One region of the Pseudomonas leptonychotis genome, then DNA from elsewhere that is predicted to be linked to it. Evidence: predicted binding sites of a transcription regulator. Region 1 holds the regulator's gene; the other holds the start of a gene.
The links. Region 1 encodes sigma-54, which starts transcription at its own class of promoters, with help from an activator protein. Its sites were predicted from a motif close to ANTGGCATNNANNTTGCTNT; they were not measured.

Region 1 (3,336 bases):
TTTGAGCAAAGGCGAGGCCTGGGCGTGTACTGTGCAGTGCTTTGATCTTCCTTCTGTGTGCCGCCTTAGATCAATCGTTTACGCTCACTGGAAGGCGCTATTCCGAGGGATTCACGGTACTTTGCGACCGTGCGGCGGGCTACTTGAATGCCTTGTGCTTCCAGTAAACCAGCGATCTTACTGTCACTCAACGGCTTTTTCGCATTTTCCGCGGCCACCAGTTTTTTGATGATGGCGCGGATCGCAGTCGACGAGCATTCGCCACCCTCGGAGGTGCTCACGTGGCTGGAGAAGAAGTATTTCAGCTCGTAAATGCCACGCGGCGTATGCATGAATTTCTGTGTGGTCACCCGTGAGATGGTTGACTCGTGCATGCCTACGGCTTCGGCAATATCGTGCAGAACCAAGGGCTTCATCGCTTCGTCGCCGTAATCGAGAAAGCCGCGCTGATGTTCGACGATCTGCGTGGCTACTTTCATCAGGGTTTCGTTGCGGCTTTGCAGGCTTTTGATAAACCAGCGCGCTTCTTGCAGCTGGTTGCGCATAAAGGTGTTGTCAGCGCTGGAGTCGGCGCGTTTCACAAAACCGGCGTATTGCGCGTTGACCCGCAGGCGTGGCATGGCCTCCTGGTTCAGCTCTACCAGCCAGCGTTCGTTGTGTTTGCGCACGATCACATCGGGCACTACATATTCGGGTTCGCTTGATTCGATTTGCGAGCCGGGGCGCGGGTTGAGGCTTTGAATCAGGTCGATCACCTGGCGCAGCTCGTCTTCCTTGAGTTTCAGGCGGCGCATTAGCTGGCTGTAGTCGCGGCTGCCAAGCAGGTCGAGGTAGTCACTGGCCAGACGCTGTGCTTCGCTCAGCCAGAGCGTTTTGGCGGGCAGCTGGCGCAGTTGCAGGAGCAGGCACTCGCCCAGGTTCCGCGCGGCGATCCCGGTGGGCTCGAATTGTTGAATGCGGTGCAGCACGGCTTCGACTTCGTCGAGCTCGATGTCCAGCTCCGGGTCGAACGCCTCGACCACTTCCTCGAGAGTTTCTTCGAGATAGCCCTGGCTGTTGATGCAGTCAATCAAGGTCACGCCAATCAGGCGATCCTTGTCCGACATTGGGGCTAGATTGAGTTGCCAGAGCAGGTGGCTTTGCAGGCTCTCACCGCTAGACGTGCGAGTGGTGAAGTCCCATTCGTCGTCATCATTGGTGCTGCTGGGCAAACTGCTGGCGCTGGTCTGGTAGATGTCTTCCCAGGCAGTGTCGACGGGTAGCTCGTTAGGAATGCGCTCGCCCCAGTCACCTTCTTCAAGGTTGTCCACGGTTTGCGTGGCTTCCTGGTAGTTGGTTTCTTGGTACGGCGTTTCAGGCTGTTCGCTGGGTGTGGCGCTTTCTGCGCCATCAGCCATGGGGTCCGAATTGTCGAAGTCATCGCCTTCTTCCTGGCGCTCGAGCATCGGGTTGGACTCCAAGGCCTCCTGGATCTCTTGTTGCAGATCCAAGGTGGACAGTTGGAGCAGGCGGATGGCCTGTTGCAGCTGCGGTGTCATCGTCAGCTGCTGGCCCATTCTCAGGACTAGCGATGGTTTCATTGCAGACCTTATTTACCGGCGTCTGTGCGCAGCCACTACAGGGCGCTTTTAAAAAGCGCCACTAGGAAGCAAATTATATGCCTGACTCTAAAGGTTTTGCCTAGCCTTGGCTGCAGTAGGCTTAAGAAAAGCCGTGGTTACAGCCTGAACTCATGCCCCAGATACACTTCTTTCACTGTCTGGTTGGCCAAGATGGTTTCGGCATCGCCTTCGGCGATGAGTTGACCATCACTGACGATATAGGCCGTTTCGCAAATATCCAGGGTCTCGCGCACGTTGTGGTCGGTGATCAACACACCGATGCCCTTGGCTTTGAGGTGGTGAATGATTTGCTTGATGTCGCCGACCGAGATCGGATCGACACCTGCGAAGGGCTCATCGAGCAGAATGAATTTGGGGTTGGTCGCCAGGGCGCGAGCAATTTCCACGCGACGGCGCTCACCACCAGACAAGCTCATGCCGAGGTTGTCGCGGATATGGCTGATGTGGAATTCCTGCAGCAAACCTTCAAGTTCCTTGCGGCGCGCGGCGCCATCGAGGTCTTTGCGGGTTTCCAGAATGGCCATGATGTTGTCGGCCACGCTGAGCTTGCGGAAAATCGAGGCTTCCTGCGGTAGGTAGCCAATACCCGCACGGGCACGGCCATGCATGGGTTGGTGGCTGACGTCGAGGTCATCGATCATCACGCGACCCTGATCGGCCTGAACCAGGCCTACGATCATGTAGAAGCAGGTGGTTTTGCCTGCCCCGTTGGGGCCGAGCAGGCCGACAATCTGCCCGCTGTCGATGCTCAAGCTGACGTCGCGCACGACCTGACGGCCTTTGTAGCTCTTGGCCAGGTGTTGGGCTTTCAATGTGGCCATTATTACTGCGCCTGCTGTTCGGCTGGTTTGTTCTTCGGCTGGATCACCATGTCGATGCGCGGACGTGGCGCGGTGACGTTGGTGCCCGTGGCGCGACCGGCGTTGACGATCTGGCGCTGGGTGTCGTAGACGATTTTCTCGCCTTCGAAGGTGTTGCCCTCTTGAATCACCTTGGCCTGATCGATCAGTACCACGCGCTCGTTGGCCATAAAGTATTGGATGGTCAGGCCGTAGGCCTTGACGATCTGCTTGTCGGCTGACGGCAGTTGCTCGTAGTAGGCTGGCTTGCCGACGGAGGTGAATACCTCGACATCACCCTGGGCGTTCTGGGTGATGGTCACAGTATCGCCGGTGACCTTCATGGTGCCCTGGGTGATAACTACGTCGCCGCGATAAACGGCAACGCCTTGTTTGTCATCCAATTCCGCGCTGTCAGCCTGAATACGGATCGGCTGTTCACGGTCGGATGGCAGTGCCCAGGCGCTGACACTTCCGAGTGCGGCGCTGAGGCTGAGTAGTAGGGGGAGGGTGTTAACGAGCCTCATGCTGACCTCTTACGTTGGACAGCAGGAGCATCCTGCCGTCATTCATGTACGCTTTCATTCCTTTTGCCGTGGTCACCCCATTGGCAGCGTCGATTCTAACGGCTTGCTGGGTCTGCGCATATTCCTTCTCGGGGAATACAGTCAGGCGGCTGGTGGTGAGGATGGTCGGGCGGCCCTTGGCATCGGTGCGCTCGACGCGCACCTGCTCGATCAATTCGACTTCTGTACCGCCGGGCGACACTTCGCCGCGCTCACTGCGAATTTTCCAGGGCAGCTCTGTGCCGCGGAACAGGTTCATATTTGGCTCCGTCATCAAAGTGATGTCGCTGGCCTTGATGTGCTCAACCT
Region 2 (3,336 bases), on a different contig from region 1:
GAGGCTGGTCACGCCCTGCATGGCCTTCAGCAGGGCTGAGGTTCGCAGGTCATTGAAGCCGTCTTTGCGCATCTGGATGGAGATATCAATCGAGTTACCTTCTTCCATGATAATCCGTTGTAGGGCTGGCGTGTTTTTAACCACTTCATAAATTCCGACACGACCCTTGTAGCCGCCATTACAGTTTTCGCAGCCGGCCGGTTCGTAAATCTTGAAGGTGCCGATTTTGCTTTCCGGAAATCCTTCCTCAAGAAGAGTTTCTCGGGGGACTTGTATTTCTTTCTTGCAGCTGTTGCAGAGCTTGCGCGCCAAGCGCTGAGCGATGATCAGGTTGACAGAGGTTGCGATGTTAAATGAAGGTACTCCCATGTTGCGTAAGCGTGTCAGCGTCTCGGCGGCGCTGTTTGTGTGCAGGGTCGACATCACCATGTGTCCCGTTTGTGCCGCCTTTATGGCGATGGAGGCTGTGTCCAAGTCGCGAATCTCGCCAACCATGATGATGTCCGGGTCCTGGCGCAGGAATGATTTGAGGGCCGCAGTAAAGTCCATGCCCTGCTTGGGGTTGACGTTGACCTGATTGATGCCTTCCAGGTTTATTTCCACTGGGTCTTCTGCAGTGGAAATGTTCACGTCAACGGTGTTGAGGATGTTCAGTCCAGTGTAGAGCGATACGGTCTTGCCGGAACCTGTTGGGCCGGTCACGAGAATCATGCCTTGGGGTTGCTTGAGGGCGGCCATGTACAGGTCTTTTTGTGACTCTTCATAGCCCAGGGCGTCGATACCCATCTGCGCGCTGGCGGAGTCTAGAATCCGCATCACGATCTTCTCGCCCCACAGGGTTGGGCATGTGCTGACACGGAAATCGATAGATTTGCTTTTGGAGATGCGCATCTTGATACGCCCATCCTGAGGTTTGCGGCGCTCGGAAATATCCAGGCCGGCCATTACTTTCAAGCGGGCAGAGATTCGTGGCGATAGCTGTATGGGGGGGCGGGCGATTTCTTGCAGAATGCCATCGGTACGAAAGCGCACACGATAGGTTTTCTCGTAAGGCTCAAAGTGCAGGTCCGAAGAGCCTTTTTTAATCGCATCCAGCAGCATCTTATTGACGAATCGTACCACTGGCGCATCGTCAGCCGTATTGCCTTCACCGCCATCCGGGCCGTCGTCATTCACGGCCTCTACGTCAAGGCCGTCGAGGTCAATATCCCCCAAGTCATCCATGCCGCTGGAGGCTGAGTCGAAGAATTTCTCGATGGCGTCACCAAGCTTGTCATCTTCAACCAGAATGGCTTCGGTGTTCATCCCAGTGCTGAATTGAATATCAGTAACGGCTTGGTGATTGGTGGGGTCGGACACGGCAATAAAGAGTTTGTTGCCGCGACGCCACAGAGGAAGTACGCGATGCTGGCGCACAAGTTTTTCAGTCACCAGATCCTTGGGTTGGCTTTCCTTGTCGATTGAATTCAGATCAACGAACGAGACGCCAAATTGCTCAGATGCAAGCTCCGCCAGTACGCGGCTTTTGACAAGCTTGTTCTGAACCAAATAAGTGACCAGCGAGAGCTTGTTGCGTTGGGCTTGGCTTTGCGCCTGTTGGGCTGCTTTTTCATCCAGTAGCTCTGCCAGAACCATCTGGCGGGCAAGGCCGGTAAGGGATACGCTATCGTTCATTGCAGGCTCCATAACATTCATTGCCTTATAGCCTAGTTGATTGGCACGTGCCAAACGCAAAACAGGTGGGTGACAAAAAATGGCAGTTAGTGCCCGGTAGCTTTGTTGTCGCGTGTTTAGGCTGGCCTGGATCTTCCGGGATCTGGTGTTGCGGAGTTGGCATGAAGGATGCATTCGTAGAATTAGGTCGTTGACCTAATCACAACTAGGAGATGCTTTATGAAAGCTCAAATGCAAAAAGGTTTTACCCTGATCGAATTGATGATCGTTGTTGCGATTATCGGTATTTTGGCTGCGGTGGCATTGCCTGCTTATCAGGATTATACAACCCGTGCCAAGGTTTCTGAGGTGATGCTGGCTGCATCGTCGGCCAGAACAAACGTATCAGAAGCTGCTGCTACTCTGGGCCAGCTGCCACCGACTGCTAGCTTGGTGCTTGCTTCGCAGGTTTCCAAATATGTGACCGGTGTTTCATACGCTTCTACCGCCAGCCAATCCGCTGTGGTTACAGCTACTGGTGATGCCGCTACGTTAGGTGTGGCTACTAACCAAAACACAATCACATTGACTGCCACGTACGTAGCAGCTACAGGCCAGGTGACTTGGGTTTGTGGCGGCACAGTTCTGGAAAAGTATCGTCCAGCTAGCTGCAAGTAAATAAATTTGATTCCGCTGTAGGAATTCAGAATTTTAAAGCGCCTATTGTTAGGCGCTTTTTTTTGGGGGTGTTTTGTGCATGTTTCTGTGCTTGGGCGTTATTGTGTTTTGATTGCAGGCGCCATTTTTTTGTTGAGCTGGGTACTTCCCAATCACTATTATCCATGGTCTTCTGCGTATCAAGAGTTTGCAAGTTTTCTTGCGGTCGCGATTCTTGTTCTGGGCGCAATTTCTAATTGCTATATGAAGGTGCCGGCATCCTTTTTGTTTTTTGTTTTTGTCGCTTTCGTGCCTCTCGTGCAATTTGCATTTGGGCGCATTTATTTTTTTAGTAGTGCTCTGTTGTCTTTTTTATATTTGATCGGCTTTTTCTTTGCGTTAGTTGTTGGGTGTGTGTTTTTCCGCTCATCTCGGAATGGGGGGTATTTGCTGGATGTAATGGTGTGGGCCTTTATGTTGGGGGCTGTTATATCTATATGGATTGCTCTAAAGCAGTGGCTTTTGCTGTCTGGAAGTATTTGGATTGTGGATATGCCGCCCGGTGGTAGGCCGTTTGCCAACTTGGCGCAGCCGAATAACCTGGCTACATTGCTTGGTATTGGTGTGCTAGCTGTTCTTTATGCGTATGAAAAAAGTTGGTTTGGGCGTTATTCTGCGGGTATCTTGGTTTTGTTTTTACTATTCGGTGTTGCGTTGACGCAGTCCCGAACTCCATGGCTTGCGTTTATGTGTGTAGCTTTTTTTTGGTTTGTTAAAAGGAGATCTTATAAGTTTAGAGTTGGCAGTAAGGTTGTGTTTTTTTGGCTTGTTTATTACTGCGCGTGTGTCGTCGCTTTACCTTTTATCTCTAGTTTTTTGATGCTTGATAGCACCAGCTTGGCTGCGCGCGCGCAATCGTTTGAGCGGTTGGCGCTATGGTGGCAGTTTATACTTGCCATCTGGCATGGGCCTTTTTGGGGTTACGGTTGGGGTCAGGTCGGGCTCGCTCAAGTCGAAATGTCGTCT

Region 2: D8779_RS03795 (pilin) is a predicted target of sigma-54. The motif match lies at 1,830-1,849, and genes of this name have one in related genera.

The regions. Positions count from the first base shown of each region.
Region 1 is NZ_RFLV01000003.1:290,095-293,430, reverse strand. Features, by position in the region: gene D8779_RS15680 (RNA polymerase factor sigma-54) at 66-1,580, opposite strand; gene lptB (LPS export ABC transporter ATP-binding protein) at 1,718-2,443, opposite strand; gene lptA (lipopolysaccharide transport periplasmic protein LptA) at 2,446-2,988, opposite strand; gene lptC (LPS export ABC transporter periplasmic protein LptC) at 2,975-3,336, opposite strand, start outside.
Region 2 is NZ_RFLV01000001.1:837,249-840,584, reverse strand. Features, by position in the region: gene pilB (type IV-A pilus assembly ATPase PilB) at 1-1,674, opposite strand, end outside; gene D8779_RS03795 (pilin) at 1,894-2,331, shown strand; gene D8779_RS03790 (PglL family O-oligosaccharyltransferase) at 2,407-3,336, shown strand, end outside.